One region of the Ureibacillus sp. FSL E2-3493 genome, then DNA from elsewhere that is predicted to be linked to it. Evidence: a T-box and tRNA genes for the amino acid it is inferred to sense, from the RefSeq annotation. Region 1 holds a T-box; the other holds one or more tRNA genes.
The links. A T-box is a leader RNA that pairs with one kind of tRNA and senses whether it is charged. The one in region 1 lies ahead of MHH69_RS11620 (valine--tRNA ligase), so its partner is inferred to be a tRNA-Val.
Positions count from the first base shown of each region.

Region 2: it has a tRNA-Val gene. The T-box ahead of MHH69_RS11620 (valine--tRNA ligase) is inferred to sense a tRNA for this amino acid. The anticodon was not compared.

Region 1 covers NZ_JBBOPK010000001.1:2,241,794-2,251,207, forward strand. The annotation lists gene MHH69_RS11600 (Maf family protein) at 1-225, opposite strand, end outside; gene MHH69_RS11605 (hypothetical protein) at 318-965, opposite strand; gene MHH69_RS11610 (bifunctional folylpolyglutamate synthase/dihydrofolate synthase) at 1,129-2,379, opposite strand; gene MHH69_RS11615 (bifunctional folylpolyglutamate synthase/dihydrofolate synthase) at 2,360-3,661, opposite strand; gene MHH69_RS11620 (valine--tRNA ligase) at 3,767-6,418, opposite strand; T-box leader at 6,482-6,740, opposite strand; gene MHH69_RS11625 (hypothetical protein) at 6,913-7,110, shown strand; gene MHH69_RS11630 (hypothetical protein) at 7,087-8,076, opposite strand; gene hemL (glutamate-1-semialdehyde 2,1-aminomutase) at 8,237-9,414, opposite strand, start outside.
Region 2 covers NZ_JBBOPK010000001.1:1,782,629-1,792,042, forward strand. The annotation lists one part of gene MHH69_RS09000 (IS3 family transposase) at 1-22, opposite strand, end outside; gene MHH69_RS09005 (DUF3219 family protein) at 258-542, shown strand; gene MHH69_RS09010 (LLM class flavin-dependent oxidoreductase) at 557-1,552, shown strand; gene MHH69_RS09015 (hypothetical protein) at 1,673-1,882, opposite strand; gene MHH69_RS09020 (YqjF family protein) at 2,018-2,743, opposite strand; gene MHH69_RS09025 (class I SAM-dependent methyltransferase) at 2,895-3,500, shown strand; tRNA gene MHH69_RS09030 (tRNA-Val) at 3,603-3,675, shown strand; gene MHH69_RS09035 (hypothetical protein) at 4,031-4,525, opposite strand; gene MHH69_RS09040 (hypothetical protein) at 4,515-4,889, opposite strand; partial or broken gene MHH69_RS09045 (helix-turn-helix domain-containing protein) at 5,234-5,509, shown strand; gene istA (IS21 family transposase) at 5,669-7,096, shown strand; gene istB (IS21-like element helper ATPase IstB) at 7,080-7,805, shown strand; partial or broken gene MHH69_RS09060 (IS3 family transposase) at 7,859-8,746, shown strand; gene MHH69_RS09065 (hypothetical protein) at 8,764-9,009, opposite strand; gene MHH69_RS09070 (hypothetical protein) at 9,188-9,414, shown strand, end outside.

The DNA of each region.
Region 1 (9,414 bases):
TGTATCTGCACCAATGATTGTTTTCCCTACTTCTCTTTTTGCCACGTCTCTCGCTTTTAATAATGCTACTTCTCGTACGTAATCTTTTAAATTATCAGCTTGCACAGTTGTTTCTTCTACATTGCTTGTCACAACATCAAAGGGAATACCTAACGTTGAAAAAAGTTCTTTTCTCCTTGGTGATGCTGATGCTAAAACGATTTGGTGATCTGTTTTATAATTCATGTCCATTCCTCCTACCTTTATGATAGCTGAGGATTGGAAATTTGAAAAATAACTTTCATTTATCAATCATATTTTTCCCCTAAAAAAATTCATTAAAATTCGATTTTCATACAGTCATTTTGACTAAAATAATGGGCAATTAAATGCAGGCGAGCATTGCCTAAATCTTGCGAAAAGCTTGATAACGCTGAAGTGATTGATTGCCAATCCTGCGGAACATTATCAGGAACATTCCCCTCTTCAAAATAAAATTTTGAAGGGTCGTTACTTTTTAAATATGTTGGTAAATTTTGCAAAGTTGGTTCACTACATGCAGCACCTGAAAATCGAAATGTCTTTGCAAAAGAGGTTGGATTTTCTGACAAAATCAGTTCTTCTTTTACAGGCGTAATCGAAGACCATACATAATAATTACCATCCACTTCTACAATAGCACTTGTATTTAAAGAGGCATGTTGAGATATAAATTCCGTAGCCGCCTCATTACTCTTAAACACCCCGTATTGGTTTGCGAAGAATTCCACAGATAATTTATCATCTTTTGTTGCTGTTTCTTCCTTCGATTCTTCCGTAGCTTGTACTGGAACGGTTTCCCCATCTCCCCCATTGGCTTGGTCAGTCGAAGAATTCATCGAATTGAGTAAGATGATAAAAAATATCACTCCCGCTAGCCCAGCGACTGATCCTATAATTGCTGCATGCATAAGTTCTCTTTTTCCTATAACCTTCGGAAATTTCATTCGCATCACCTCATTGTAACCGTAACAAATCAACAATGAAAAAAAGCGAGACTTTTGACGCCTCACTTAAAAAATATTTCGCAAAAACTAATGAAATTCGATATAATTCAACATTACTTACAACCAACATTCTCATTTTTTGCCTGTTTCATACCTATCACTTTCATCTGGTTAACAGTTCTCTGATGATACCTAATAAATATAGAGATCCCGTCACAAAGGTTTTAATCGGCTCATTTGTCGCATTTTGTATGAAGGAAACCGGATCCGTTAAAATAACTTTTTTAGAAGCATTACTTAATTTACATATATCTTCTGCTTTCATCGCCCGCTCATTTGGAAAGTCAACAAAATAAAATTCATCACTTACTTGTTCTAACAATTGAAGGACAGAATCAACATCTTTATCTGCTAGCATCCCAATCACAAAACGGACAGGGTCATTCGGAAATTGGGATCTAATCGTTTGAACTAAAGCATTTGCGCTGGCAGGATTATGGGCTCCATCAAAATACACATTCGGCATTACTTCCTCAAACCTTCCAGGCAATTGGGCACTTTTTACACCTTGTTGAATTTTTCCGATTTCCAACGGGATTCGAAAATGTTGTGCAATTTTGATGAAAGCGGTAATGGCTAAAGCCATATTATCTGCTTGATGTTTTCCTGGTAATAAACGTGTAAGGTGAGGTATTTCCAATCCTTGTTCCTTATTGCGATAAACATCTTCTTCACCAACCGTTGCCACATCAAAATGTTCCCCTAAAGCTAAAACGGGTGCTGATTTATTTTCGGCTTCATTTTTCACAACAATTAATGCTTCTTCCGATAATCGCCCTATAACCACTGGTCTACTTTGTTTAATAATGCCCGCTTTATGCTTTGCAATGCTTTGAATGGTTGGTCCAAGAAACTTCGTATGGTCTAATGCAATACTTGGTATGATGGAAAGTAGTGGCGTTACCACATTTGTACTATCCTCTCTTCCCCCCATTCCAGCTTCAAGCAAAACAAGATCTACCTTTTTCTTCGCAAAATAAAGAAAGGCGATGCAAGTTAACAGTTCAAAATCAGTTAACTTACCACTTAAACCCGATAGACTCAACTGTTGAAAAATTTTATCCATTTCCTTATTGGTGATTGGTTCCCCATTGATTTGTATTTGATCATGAACATCAACAATACAAGGGGACATAAACTTTCCGACGGTTAGTCCATGATTTTTTGCAATTTGCTCAATAAAAGTCAAAGTGGAACCTTTTCCATTAGTCCCAGCTATATGAACGACTTGCAACTGATCTTGTGGATGATGAAGTGCTGTTAAAGCGGCTTTGATTGCTTCTAATCCCGGTTTTATGGATAGGTCACTTTCTACGTTCCATTTCCGTTTATAGTCATCTAACTTTGGAATCATGACAGTTCTCTTCCTTCTCTACTAAAAATTTTCGAACTTCTGCTATGAAGTATAATGATCCTGTAATAATTAAAAGTTCATTTTCTTTTCTATTAGCCAATTCAACTTCGATTAACTGCATCCAATTTTCATTGACATTCACCTTCGAATGGCTTGACTTGCTTGCTAAGACCCGAGCTTTCGCTGCACGGGGTAAATCAATTTCAGTAAAATTCATCGCTGATGCCACTTGATCCATCATTTGAATACTCATCTCATGATCTTTATCTTGTAATGCGGCATAGATGAATTTGTATTGTTTGTTTGGATACACTTTTTTTAATGTTTCAATTAAAGCTGTAGTACCTTCGGAATTGTGGGCTCCGTCAATAATGACACCCTCACCTATCTGTTCGAATCTTCCTTCCCAGCGTGCATTTTGCAATGCTTGCCGAATAGTAGATTCTTTAATATTACGATCAAAGAGTAAAGAAGCTGTAATCGCTAATGCTGCATTATCAATTTGATGATTTCCTTGCATCGCTAAAGGAATGGAAGGAAAAACGTGTTGTTGAAAATGATAGTCGAATTGTTGTAGTAGCCCTATTTTTTCATTTGATGTAACAATTGACTCATTTAAAAAATACATTGGTGCATTGCATTCCGCGCCCCGCTGTCTAATCACTTTTTGCGCGTTCATTTGTTTCACACCAACAACGACAGGCTTTTCAAATTTAATAATTCCAGCCTTTTCAAAGGCGATTTTTTCAATCGTATCCCCTAATATGTCGGTATGCTCTAAAGAAATCGTTGTAATGACCGAAACTTCTGGTGTGATGACATTCGTAGAATCGATTCGTCCGCCAATTCCTGTTTCCATTAAGGCGACATCGACCTTTTCATTCGCAAAATGCATTAAAGCAATGACTGTCATAATTTCAAAAAAACTTGGAAACTGTCCATCCAAATTTGTTTCGATAATTTTTGCGACTTTATTGGCATATTGTAAAAATGCTTCATCCGAAATTTGAGTATGATTAATCGTAATCCGTTCATTCACCCTTTCTAAATGGGGTGAAATAAAAGCGCCAACTCGCAATCCATGTTCCGTTAAAATAGCTCGGGTTGCATTTAAAGTGGACCCTTTCCCGTTCGATCCAGCAAAATGAATAAACTTTACCTTTTCCTCGGGATTTCCTAACAGCTGTAAAATTTTCCGAACAGCTTCTAGCGGTTGTCCTTTATATGTACTTGCCTTTAATGTAAAGATGAAATTCGTACATTCTTCTATAGAGTGAAACATATTTTCTTCTCCTCGATTCATTCATTAAAAAAACAACAATTCTCCAACTTAAGGTTATTGTAAAAGAAAAAATGCCCTAGTTAAACTAGGACATCTTTTATCATATTACATATTTTTTAATTCTGCTAAACGTTTTTCAACCGCTTCATATTTTTCTTGATAATCAGCCAGTTTTTCTCGTTCTTTTGCAACTAAAGCTTCTGGAGCTTTTGAAACAAATTTCTCGTTTGAAAGTTTACCAGAAACTAATTTCACTTCTTTCGCCCATTTTTCTAATTCTTTTTCTAAACGAGCAATTTCTTCATCTAAGTTAATTAATCCTGCAAGTGGTAAATAAATTTCAGCGCCTGATACTACTGCCGTCATGGATTGGGCAGGTGCTTCTAATGCTACTCCAATAGATAAAGTTTCTGGATTACAGAACTTTTCGATATAAGCAGTATTGTCTTCTAACACTTTCGCTGTTTCCCCATCCTTAGCAGAAATAAATAATGGAACTTTTTTACTCATTGGCGTATTTACTTCAGCTCGAATGTTACGAACAGAGCGAATAATATCTGTTAATAGCTTCATACTTTCCGCATCTTGAGTAAAGTTAAACTGTTCTTTAACTGTTGGCCATGCAGCAACTGTAATTGACTCGCCTTCATGTGGAAGGTGTTGCCAAATTTCTTCTGTAATGAAAGGCATAAACGGATGTAATAATCGCATTGTTTGATCAAGTACGTAAGCAAGAACAGAACGTGTTGTTTTCTTCGCTGCTTCATCTTCTCCATAAAGAGGTAGTTTCGCCATTTCAATATACCATGAACAGAAATCGTCCCAAATGAAGTTATACAATTCACGGCCTACTTCACCGAATTCATAACGATCTGCTAAATTTGTTACCCGCTCAATCGTTTCATTTAAACGAGTTAAAATCCATTTATCCGCAACATTTAAATGACCTGTTAAATCGATTTCCTCATATTTCATCCCATCCATGTTCATTAAAGCGAAACGGGAAGCGTTCCAAATTTTATTGGCAAAGTTCCAAATCGATTCTACTTTTTCTGTTGTATAACGTAAATCTTGACCTGGAGATGATCCAGTTGCTAAGAAATAACGTAAGGAGTCGGCACCATATTGGTCGATTACTTCCATTGGATCTACACCATTGCCGAGGGATTTACTCATTTTACGTCCTTCACCATCACGAACTAACCCATGAATTAATACATCTTTAAATGGACGTTCCCCTGTAAATTCTTTCCCTTGGAAAATCATTCGAGAAACCCAGAAGAAAATAATATCATATCCCGTTACTAATGTACTTGTTGGGTAGTAACGTTTATAAAGTTCATTATTTTCATCAGGCCAGCCCATAGTAGAGAATGGCCATAGAGCAGAAGAGAACCAAGTATCTAATACGTCTTCATCTTGCGTCCAATTTTCTGCATCTTTCGGAGCCTCTTTCCCTACATAAACTTCTCCTGTTTCGTTATGATACCAAGCTGGGATTTGGTGACCCCACCACAGTTGACGTGAAATACACCAGTCACGGATATTTTCCATCCAACGGGAATACGTATTTTCAAATCGGGAAGGAACAAAGTTTACTTTACTTTCTTCATTCCCTTGTAAGTTAAGAGCAGCCTCTGCTAACGGTTGCATTTTTACAAACCATTGTTTTGATAAATATGGTTCCACAACAGCACCTGAACGTTCTGAGTGACCTACAGAGTGGGTATGAGGCTCGACTTTAATAAGTACTCCTGCTGCCTTTAAATCTTCTACAATTTGTTTACGGCATTCGAAACGATCCATCCCTTGATACTTTCCAGCATTTTCATTCATCGTACCATCTTCGTTCATCACGAGAATACGTTCTAAGTTATGGCGGTTACCAACTTCAAAGTCATTTGGATCATGGGCAGGTGTCATTTTTACAACCCCTGTACCGAATTCCATATCTACGTAATCATCTGCTACGATTGGAATCTCACGACCAACGATTGGCAGGATAACGGTTTTACCAACTAAATGTTTATAGCGTTCGTCATTTGGATGAACGGCTACCCCAGAATCACCAAGCATCGTTTCCGGACGAGTTGTTGCTACTTCCAACACACCTGAACCATCTGCCAATGGATAATTCATATGGTAAAACGCACCTTCAACATCTTTATAAATTACTTCAATGTCAGATAAAGCTGTTTTTGCTGCTGGATCCCAGTTAATAATCCGTTCACCACGATAAATTAAGCCTTTTTCATACAATGAAACGAATACTTCTTTAACGGCATCCGATAAACCTTCATCCAATGTAAAACGTTCTTTTGTATAGTCAAGAGCAAGGCCGATTTTTGCCCATTGCTCACGAATATGGCCAGCATATTCTTCTTTCCATTCCCACGTTTTCTCAAGGAACTTTTGACGGCCTAAATCGTAACGGGAAATCCCTTGTTCGCGAAGTTTCTCTTCAACTTTTGCTTGTGTTGCAATACCAGCATGGTCCATACCAGGTAACCATAATGCGTCGTATCCTTGCATACGTTTCATACGGATTAAAATATCTTGTAATGTCGTATCCCATGCATGCCCTAAATGTAATTTACCTGTTACATTCGGAGGTGGAATTACAATGGAATAGGGCTGCTTTCCGCTTTCAGGCTGTGCTTCAAAAAATTTCCCTTTTAACCACCACTCATAACGACCCGCTTCTATACTTTGGGGATCATACTTCGTTGGCATTGTTAAGTTTGGTTGTTCTGTCATATTGACTCCTCCTTATGATATTTTTTAAAAGCGAATAAAATAAAAAAACTCCTATCGCCCTATCAAAAGGACGAAGGAGTTTTGATTCTATTTTTCGCGGTACCACCTTTAATTCCGAGATAAGGTTATCAATTCAAACGAAATAACACTAATATCTCGACACTCATTGTGGTAACGGGGTTTACCCGGCATTTTGCTACTATCATTTCACAAAAGCTGCTCCAAGGCTACGTTCAAATGGTTGCAAGCAGAAACTTTTCAGCTACCGTTTCCTCTCTTAAGCAAGCAAGCACATTTTACTCTTCCTGTTCATCGCATCCATCATTATTCACTTCACTTTTGTCAACCGATGCAATTTGATGAAACCAATTTAACAATTCATCATAACTATATAGTATAAGACAACGGTTAAACAAAGTATAACTGTTCTTATTGTATAATATACCATTAACAGTTTTCAAGTGACAATAAATTTGATGAAAGGAAGTGAAAATATGAAAAAACGAAGTAACTACAATCCCTATTTGTTGCCACCATGGCTTAGGAAAACTCGATTTTTTTGTAAACAAATTGCCATTCCCATTGCGGTTTTCCAAGCTATCCGAACATTAATAGTACCAACAACTGGCGATTTTATTTTATTACTCATATTAGTTTTATTATGTTGGTTATTTGCGAATGATTTTATTTGAGAAATTTAGAATCGTATACGACTCCGTTAATTCTTGATAAAAATCATCCGTATCCGTAGGGAAATATTGAGTCGATTCCACTACTTTATCTTTATTTACAGACTCAGATGTTTCTTCACTATTATCTACAAGGTTACCACTAGAAAACGTAATATGATCCAATGATTTTCTACTACTTTCATAAGAATCGAATAATACGTTCTCATTTTCTACAACTAGTTCCAGCTCTTCAGTCGGAGTTTGTCCAGAGGTATTAGTTGTATTCTCCACCTCTGGTTGCATTTGAGCAGTTGATGGTTCTTGAACAGTTGGCTCCTCTGGAAAAATAGCATCATGTCCAAAACGAATTTCTTCTGTCACCTGTGATTCTTCTTGTTGTGTTTCATCTTCGTTTAACTGTTCAGTAAATGTGATTGCTTCGTTCAATGGTTCAAGATTCGCTGTTTTTTCTGGTATCGTAGGTTGTTCAGGGAAAACGGCTTCATAATTAAATTGAATTTCTTCAGTTACTGGAGGTTGTTCCGATGACGAATTTTCCACTTCGTAATGGAATAAAGCACCTTCGACAGATTCTTCAAATTGACAATCAACATCCCATTTAAATGTACAATTTGAACCATTATATACAAAGTACGATACATCATTTATACAAATTTGAGGCTGACTTTCACTCGCAACTTTATCACGAGGCAAATCAATTTCTAAAGGTAGTGCATATTCAAAATAACCGTTATTCCCTTCAAATTCCAATTCTTCGATATAAGTACCATCGCTATACTCCGGCAATTCATTTGGATTAAAACGTGCCGTAGCTGCTATATGATAAATACCGACTAAACGAATGGAGTCATCCGTCTCAATTTGTTGCCAAATTGGTTTTATATCAACAGATAGTACTTCTTCCACAACACCTAACTGTTCTGGAAATACAAATTGCGTCATCATATCCCAATTAATATTTTGCATATGGTATCCCTCCCGTATCTACCATATGCTTCAAGAAAATAAGTATGCTAAGAAATGTCTATAAAACTTCCGTAAGTAAAAGGCATTTCATACTTATTCTTATTTTTTATTTTAATAAAAAAAGAGTGCCTATCTCCTTTGAGATAGACACTCTTTTCCATTATCGGGCTAATTTGGCAAACACTTTATGGAATGCTTCTACGGTTTTTTCAATATGCTCTTCTGTATGAGCAGTTGAAATAAACAATCCTTCAAATTGGGAAGGTGGTAAATAAATCCCTTCCTCCGCCATTAATTTATAATACTCAGCAAATAATTTTAAGTCTGAAGTTTTAGCTGAAGCAAAGTCCACTACCTCTTCATTTGTTAAGAATAAACCAATCATTGAACCAGCGCGATTAACAGTATGTGGAATATTGTATTTCGTTGCTGCTTCACGAATACCCGCCTCTAATTGGTCACCTAATTTTTTGAAATATTCATAGGATTCTGGTGTTAAACGAGATAACGTCTCAATACCAGCTGTCATAGCTAATGGGTTACCGGATAATGTTCCGGCTTGATAAACTGGACCTGCTGGTGCAATTTGCTCCATAATTTCCCGTTTCCCTGCAAAGGCACCAACTGGAAGACCACCGCCAACAACTTTACCAAGGCATGTTAAATCCGGGTTCACACCAAAATAACCTTGAGCACAATGATAATCGACACGGAAACCAGTCATTACTTCATCAAAAATAAGAAGGGATCCATTTTCTTCTGTTACTTTTCGTAACCCTTCTAAGAAACCTGGTTTCGGAGGAACAACTCCCATATTTCCTGCAACTGGCTCCACAATTACAGCCGCAATTTGTTCACCAAATTTTTCAAATACTGCTTGTACTGCTTCTAAATCATTATAAGCAACTGTTAATGTATTTTTAGCGATATCCGCAGGAACACCAGGGCTATCAGGTAAACCTAGAGTAGCGACGCCTGATCCAGCTTTAATTAATAAAGAATCACCGTGACCGTGGTAAGATCCTTCGAATTTTAAAATAATATCTCTACCCGTATATCCACGGGCTAAACGTAATGCTGCCATTGTCGCTTCCGTACCAGATGAAACAAAACGTACCATTTCAACAGATGGAACTCGATCAATAACAATTTGAGCTAATTCATTTTCCAATAAAGTTGGAGCACCAAAAGAAGAGCCTTTTGCAGCTTGCTCTTGAATAGCTTTCACAACTTCTGGATGGGAATGACCTAAAATAAGGGGGCCCCAACTTAATACATAGTCAATGTATTCATTGCCATCGATATCTTTAATAATGGCACCTTTTCCAGATTCCATAA
Region 2 (9,414 bases), 460 kb from region 1:
CTGTAAATAACTTTTTCGACATGTTCTTCCGCTCCATCAACCATTTATTTTATTTCATTATAAATAAAAGTACCCTATAAGAGAGACCTTTTTTCAAGTGTCTTTCTTATAGGGTACATTTTATAATAGTCGGGCTCTTTTTTATCTTTGAGTTTTTCAATTCAATTATCCAATTCCTCTTTAAAACAATTTATTTTACTCCCCCCACCTGTCAGTGCTATCATTTGCATACAAACTTAGATTGGAGATGATTTTTTTTGGTAAACAAAATTATGTTAAATGAACGAGTTATTCATATAGACAATTACAAGGAAGAAATAAATTCAGGTTTACATAAAATTTTTATTGAGTTCAAAGTGACGAGCGAAGAATACCATGATATTGCCGTACTACTTTATGAAGGAACATTTGATGTAAAAGTTCCAGAACAAAATTTAGCTTTTAGAGGGACAATTGAACAATATTCAACATCCATTACGAATTTATACAAAGAAGGCGAAGTGGGTATTTATAAATTGACTTTAGTGGAAGTAAGAAATTAGAAAAGAGGAAAAAGATGAAGTTAAGTATATTAGATCAATCCCCCATTTCATCCAATCAAAAAGCACAACATGCTTTAATTGAATCGATGAAACTTGCTCAATTAGGAGATGTACTAGGCTATACGCGTTATTGGATTGCCGAACATCATGATTTACCTGGACTTGCATGTTCCGCGCCGGAAGTAATGCTTGGATATATTGGTGCACAAACGAATCGAATACGAATTGGTGCTGGAGCTGTTTTGCTACCACATTATAAGCCATATAAAGTAGCTGAGGTTTACAATATGCTCGAAACATTATTTCCAAATCGAATTGATATCGGGATTGGTCGTTCTCCTGGTGGATCTGCTGAAGCAACGAATGCTTTGAACGATAATTTTTTACAAAAGGTTTATCAAATGCCGGAATTAGTAGAAGAATTACTCCATTTTTTTCATCAAGATTTTCCGTCGGATCACCAATTCTCGAAAATATCCGCCTCTCCTATACCTGAAACGACTCCTCAACCATGGATGTTAGGAACTAGTGAGAAAAGTGCCATTCTTGCTGCACAAAATGGATTAGCTTATGCTTTTGGTCAATTTATGAGTGAACAAGATGGTACGTCTATAATCGAGTCTTATCGTAAATCTTTTCAACCGAAAATACAAAATCAACCGCCACAAGTATTAGTAACTGTTCCTGTCATTTGTGCGGAAACAAAAGAAAAAGCAGAAGAAATTGCTTTGAGTACGCTAATCTGGCAATTATTCATTGATAAAGGAAAAGCACAAACAATCCCATCCATCGAAGTCGCTAAAAAATATAAATTAAGTGAAAAAGAAAATGAGCAACTTTCTCATTTAAAAAAGAAAATGATTATTGGTAACCCGAAAGAAGTTCAAGAGGCTTTACATCAATTACAAGCTAAGTATAAAGTAGACGAATTTATGATACTAACAATTACCCACTCTCCAGAAGAACGGGCGAATTCATATAAATTGATTGCTCAAGAAGTACTTTCTTAAACATCAAACGAAAGTATGTCAACTTATAGAAGATCTTAATACAAATAAAATCCCCAGTAAGTAGCGTTTTAAATCTACTTACTGGGGATTTTCCAATTATGCGCATTTATTTTTATTGCATTATTTAACTAGCTGCTGTTTTGAATGATTCTTTTCGGTTTCTTTTTCAAAAAGTAGTTGCATAAATATGGCAATAATAAATAAAAATCCTCCACATTTTGCTATTTCAATTCCGTACCAAATGGATATATTTGTATAGAAGCTTGCGACAAATAGTATAATTCCAGAAACGATAAGTAGCGCACAAACATTTGTAAATAATTTGAACATTATCGTCACTCCCCCTTGTGTTGTATTACTATATACATAGTATACAACAATCGTTCACAAAATAGCCATATATTTTTCACTATTTGTTCAAATTTTTATTTTTTTTCGGAAGAAATAATAGATATGACTTGATTTTTATTCCCCTTTTACTAATGGCCAAATCCGTACATCTGCCCTTTTCGCAACATGTAAAATAGGTTTTTCGCTTTCAGGAACTATATTAAAATTCCGTCTTAATATATTTTCCTGTATCTTGGCCTCTCCATCAAATACGATCCAAGATGGATGTAAAATATTACATTGTAGTGGTTTACCTTGCTTATTTATTGTATAAAGACAATAACGTTCCAATAACCATTCATCTAAAGAACCTGCTGATGTCATATATGGAGTAGAAATCGGGTGATATTGACAATTAAATTGTCCTTTACTCATTTTTCCTTCAAAAAATACAGATTCATCGTGCCGCTCCATCTTAAGTGGCTCAAAAAAGTAAGGCAGTCCGAAAAAGGTTTTCGCACATTTAGCCGCAAACCAGTTGGCTGCTGCCAGATAAAAGAAAAAGACACCTGGTTTATCATTCACCATTACATATGTACGGATATTAAATCCTGGATATTCTTTTATACCTGGTAACGGTGGAAGACCTCTACCGCGCATGTCAGTAAAGATATAAGGAACAACGGATACCCACCCAAATCCATCATATGTATCCACTTTTAACGAAGTCGGTACAAGTTTTTGAAGAACTTCCTTTTTAACTGGATAATGGATAAACAAATTATCAATCCATGTTTGCTTCATTATCCATGGTAAAGACGGATAGTCCCTTTTATAACTTTTATATTTACTTTTTATCAAAATGCTCCTACCCTTCTTACAAATCATTAGTAGTAACATCTTTTACGAAAGGCGCCAACATTAGTCACTTAAACAAATTAAAAACTTTATAAAATTGGTGTAAGAAATGCTATGATTATGTAGTTATTGAAAAATGAAATGAGGCAACATGTTGAAAGAATATCAATACGATAAAATGCTCCATATAAATACACGTTCAAAACAAATGGAAGTTAATAACTCCATCCATTATCACCCTTATGAACCAACCCCCTATACAGCTTTAGAAGAGTTGTTTAAACATTATGAAGTCAATGACCAGGATACAATAGTCGATTTTGGTTGTGGTAAAGGAAGGTTAAATTTCTTCATTCATTATATGTTTCATGCCAATTGTGTAGGAATCGATATGAATCAACATTTTTTAGATGAAGCAATGAAAAATGAAAAAAGTTATTTTAGAAATGTGGGAAAAAATAAAGGATCCATTCATTTTCACTGTTGTTTAGCAGAAAAATATGAAATTCAACCTGATGAAAATAAATTTTATTTCTTTAATCCGTTTTCCATACAAGTTTTTATGAAAGTATTCGATAATATAATGTTGTCCTATGAGAAGACTAAACGAGAAATGGATTTAATTTTTTATTACCCTTCAGATGATTATCAATATTTTTTAGAAACCCAATTATCCTTTCAATTTATAAAGGAAATCACGCTTCCTATTTTATATGAAAAAAATCCATACGAAAGATTTGTCATTTATCGTTTAACATAAAAACTAAAATCTATTCACGAGGGAAAAGCATTTTTTAGTTTTCATTATAAATTTTAATAGATTTTTTTATTACATATGGTAATATGTAAATAGAATAATCAAGGTCTTGTAGCTCAGCTGGGAGAGCACCACCTCGACAAGGTGGGGGTCGCAGGTTCGAACCCTGTCGAGACTATTCAATTAAAAGGTCGACAAACACTGGGATATTAATGTTTGTCGACCTTTGTCTTTGTTCTCTAATGTATTTGAATTTATCGAAATTTTAAATGCGTAAAGCTGATTGGAGGCACTACTTGTACTCATTAAAATTTTTTTCGCTAGGATATTGTTTCCTCCGATTTGTCTTTTACTTGAAGCATTCCCAATTTATGAAAAGTTGTTATTGAATAAATGGTAGCTACTACAATGCTTTATAACCTTGATCTCTTAAAAGAGTTTGTTTTGGTGAACATTGGGAGGAGGAGACAATACTAGAAGAATTCAGAAGTACTAGCGCAGCATATTTCTAAAGAATTAATTAAGAGTAATTCTTACTGAAAAATCGTATTGATGACTTCATCTAACGACATATTACTATCCAATTTGTAGGTACCAGGCTTTAAATCATTTGCCAGTCCTCTCTTTTCCACTTCATTGAAAAAGGTCATCGCATTATCAATGATTTCCCCCTGCACTAATGCATCTCCAACTTCGATACTCGTCATTCCTGATGCCACATTGATAACCGTACGATAAATGACTTTCTCATTATCTTGCTTTTCCGATTGGTCCGTTTGTTCTTTTTGAGTTTGTTGACCTTTTGCCTCTTCTTCTGCAGCAGCTAGTTGTTCGTCCCATTCTGTTTTAGTTAAAATAACATACCCAGCATTCGAGAGACTCGTTTTCATTTCCTCTTCCGTTGGGGACTTCGCTGTCACCTGATTCGTTTGTCCTTTCGGTGTAGACTGTGAAAAATAGACAATTCCACAAACACTTGCACTGATGAGAAGACCTGCAGCAAAGCTATTTATCAGATTAGCTTTCATTTGCTACCTTTCTCCCTTCCTTTTTTAATGACACATATGGAGCTAGAAGCTTTTCCACCTCTGATGGTTCAAGCTTTAATTTAGCGGCCATAACCTCCACTTTAAAATTTCTCTTATATAAATCTAGTAATTTTCGCTGTAATTCTCTTTCCTCATTACTAAGCCCAGCTTTTTGTGAAAGGATTTCATTTTCTAAATTCAAAATTTGAACTTCGTTTTGAAGCTTAGTAATCTCCTCCATTATCGTCATATACACCGTGTCAATTTCGCGTTGTTCTATCTTTGTAGCTTGCTTATTTTTGTACATAGAATAGATGAGTAGTAGTATTGCCACGATAAATAGTCCAGTTAAAGTCCATTCCATTGTTCAAACCTCCTTTGTATAAACTAATTTGACCAAGTTATTATACTTTGAAAACCACTAAATTTCGATTAAATTCTACAAAATACTACAATAGTCATTAATAATAAACGACTGAACGATTAGAAAGTTTCATTTCCCCTTTATTTATTTATAATGTTATTTTACTGAAGCCACTGAATAGTTTACTAACTTGGTCGGTAACAATGAAGCATCGGGGAAAATGATAAACAAAAAAGCACTTTCTTTTTCAAGCGCACTGACCTAAAAAAATGAGACAAATAAAAACACCTTTCGTTGAAAAACGGGTATTAAACCTATAAATCCAACGTGGAGGTGTTTTTTCTATGGGAACAAGAGTTAGTTATCCAGTAGAAATTAAAATGAAAGCAATCGAAATGAGATTAGCAGGAATACCTGTTAATCAAGTTTTAGAAGAATTGAATATTCGAAATTATACACAACTAAAAACGTGGATGAAGTGGTATCGAAATGGAGAACTTCATCGCCTTGAACAGCCAGTTGGAAAGCAATATACCTATGGTAAAGGACCAGAATATGAAAATGAAACAGCTAAATTAAAGGCTGAGAACCGTTATTTAAAGCAACAAATTGAAGTTTTGTGTATGGCAAAATAAAAATGCAGAGCTTTGCAAAGGAAAAATGCAGAGTCCTTCACTAATTTTGTGCAAAAAAAATAGACTTGCCAGTCACCCCAAGTCCCCGCTACATTAATTGTGTCGAAGCAATTTTGTAGTGGAGGTTAAGAAAGGATGCTAGCAATGTCTGATATTAATTGTATCAAAAAGTTAAGAAATGAAAAAGGTCTTTCAATCTCTGAGATTCAAAGAACTATGAAAATAAATTGGAGAACCGCTAAGAAGTATGCGGATGAAGATCAAATACCGCAGGAAAAATTATTTAAAAAGAAAGGAATGATGTATGAAGAGAAATGGGGAGAGATTGTATCAGATTGGCTATTTGAGGATTCAAAATTAAAGAAAAAGTCCAGAAGGACAAAGAAGCAAATGTTTGAGGAATTAAAGGATTTAGGGTTTCAGGGATCTTATCGAACGGTTTGTTACTTTATCTCTGAATGGAAAAATACACATCAAGAGGAAAAGGACAACGGTTATGAAAGATTAGAACACCCTCCGGGTGAAGCACAAGTGGATTTCGGAGTTATGGAGGCAGTTCAAGATGGAGAAATTGTCGATATTCATGCTTTAGTGATGTCATTTCCGAATAGTAATGCAGGTTATTCAGTGCCTTTACCTTCTGAAAATCAAGAATGCTTTCTATACGGCCTTAACATTCTATTTAAACAAGTTGGAGGAGTACCAAAAAGGATAAGGATAGATAACTTAACTCCAGCAGTCAAAAAAACTAGAACAAAAATTGAAGAAGCCCAACTAACCGATGAATTTATACAATTTCAAAACTATTACGGCTTCGACGTTCAGGTATGTAATCCTCGCAGTGGGCATGAGAAGGGAAATGTAGAGAATAAGGTAGGGTATGTACGTTATAATTTCTTTACTTCGGCACCAATCATGGAAAGTTATGAAAGTTTGACAGATCAATTATTTCATAGATTGGAAGCTGATCGTAATAGAATCCATTACTCTAAAAACGTACGGATAGAAGATTTATGGCAAGAAGAAAAGAAATATCTACTCGCATTGCCTGAAAAGCCATACCCTGTGTTTAAAGAGGAATTTGTTAAAGTTAATAAATACAATGAAATAAAAGTTGATCAGTCGTTAATTCATGTACCAAAGGGTGCCAATTATAATCAGTTACAAATGATACTCACATGGGATCAATTAAAAATTGTTTCACCTAACGGTGAAATATTATTGGATGACTATCGCCCATATATGAAAAAACGTAAAGCTTTACCATGGCTATCCATCATTAAGACATGGATTCAAAAACCGCGAGTAGTGGAATATTCCCGCTACACTAAGTATCTACCAGGAAGAGTTAAGGAGTTTTTGTTAGTTGATAACTTGATTATTCGTCGAAAAAGATTAAATGGCTTAGCAAATTTATTAGTTACTCATGATATGAAGGGTATTAATGAAAATTTTTATGAATTAATTGCGGAGGAAAAGTTGCCTGGTGAAAATGATCCATATGAGGTAGATTGGATTAAATATGATTCATTAGCCCCTATAGAGGAGGTCGCCAATGAAACAAAATATTAGAGAAATCTGCAAAACTTTAAGACTAGCTTATGTTGCGGATGTATATGAAAAAATTAGTTTTGAAAATCCAGAGCAATTCCTGTATGGGGTACTTGATGAAGAATTAAAATTAAGAGAAAATGCCAAAATTAATCGGTTAATGAAAAAAGCTAAATTCTTAGATAAAAAAAGCCTACATACTTACGAGTGGACCGAACAGATTCGGTTCCCTCCCCATTTAACTAAAGAGGAATTGTGTAGTTTAAAATTTATTGAAAACCGACAAAATATAGTTTTAGTTGGTTCACCAGGAACAGGTAAGACTCATTTAGCTACAGGATTAGGTAGAAAAGCTTGTGAACGAGGGTACGAGGTCCGCTTTTATCGAATTGCACACTTGGTTGAGGAATTAGAACAAGCATTGCATAATCACCGTTTATCAGTATTTAGAAAGCGCATGGAGAAGGTAGATTTAGTTATTTTAGATGAAATGGGTTATTTACCATTTAGTAAAGAAGGAGCTGAATTATTATTTCAAATCATTTCGGAGTTTTACGAGCAAAAAAGCGTGATTATTACATCCAACTTGGAATTTAGTCAATGGAACAAAATATTTACAGACTCTCGATTAACAGCAGCGTTAGTGGACAGACTAATTCATCACGCTCATATTATTTCATTTCATGGTGAGAGTTATAGACTGTCCCACGCACTGTCAAAAAGAAACTAATTGGGTGGCAAACTTCTGCATTTTTAATTGCATTTTTCTGCACTTTTCTATTGCAAAATACAAGTTTTAAAAAAGTACGCAGAATGGGAAAGGAAGTGGTACCAAGAATAGTTGTGCAATTGGTAGAAGAACTAAAAGAAGTCATGACAATTGGCGAAATCTGTGACCACTTGGGGGTAGGTAGATCATCTTATTATCGTTGGAAAAAGAATAATAACGTTGAAACAAAGAAAGACATTCGGGATAAGAGAATGGGTGAGTTGTGTAAACTTCATAAATATCGATACGGATACCGAAAAATCACAAGCATTTATGGAGAACCGATAAGTGAAAATACAGTACAAAAAGTAATGCAAAAATATGGTTGGCAGTGTCGAGTAAAAGTGAAGAAACGTAAACGCACTGGACAACCAGCATACGTCGCACCGAATTTATTAAATCGTGAATTTACAGCGGAAGCACCATTTGAAAAGTTAGTAACAGATATTACCTACTTGCCTTTTGGTCAATCAATGATGTATCTTTCAAGTATTCTAGATGTCTTTAATGGCGAGATTGTAGCGCGTACAATCGGATTTACTCAAGATACAGAGTTTGTTTTAGATACATTAAATCAGCTACCAGAATTACCTGAAGGCTGTATCCTGCATAGCGATCAAGGTTCTGTATATACGTCCTATGACTATCAAAAGGCAGTAAAAGAAAAAAGAATTACCATGAGCATGTCTCGTAAAGGCACGCCCGCTGATAATTCTCCAATTGAAACGTTTCACTCCTCGCTAAAGTCTGAAACGTTCTATCTCGACGGAATCAATCGCACAACGAATGCGCATGTGATCCAAATCGTCGAAAACTATATAAAATATTATAACAATATCCGTATTCAAACGAAACTAAACAGCCAATCGCCGGTTAAATACCGTCAACTAACTGTAAAGTAGGGTGTTTTCTTATTGTCTCAAAAATGATGGTCAGTACCAAGTGCCTTATAGACTTTTAATTGTCGCTCCATCATTTCAACAGATTTGTGTTGAATGGTATTTGAATCCTTTTGAAGAATTCCTTTAAAGTAGCGTTCATATTCTTTAAAGAAAGCTATAAGAAAATCTTCAAACTCACCTTGAAAGACAATTTCTGTTGTACCGTCATATTCACTGTAGGCTTTAATATTTAATAAATTTCCGGTTTTAGGGTGTTTTGGCATTTTTATTTAAGTAAAAAATGAAAAATAAAAATATCGATTTTCTATTATTTACTTTACGAGTGTATGACGAATTTTTATGAAATACCTTTTTTTAGAATTTAAAAGTCTTCTCATTAGATTCTAATTAATGACAATTAATACTCAATTTGCTAAATTAATATAGAAAGGGGTCATACATATGAAGAAACTAGTATTTAGTGCAGCACTTATTTTAACTTTAGGACTAGCCGCTTGTGGAAACGATGATAGTGCTGAAGTTGTTAAAGAAAATGAAGAAAAAGCATCTGATGTTGAACAAACTGAAACTAATCATTCGGAAGAGATTAATTCTGACGTTGAAGAAACAACTGAAGTCGGAACAGAAAATTTAACAGATGCTATTAATTGGGAAGAAAAAATTAAATC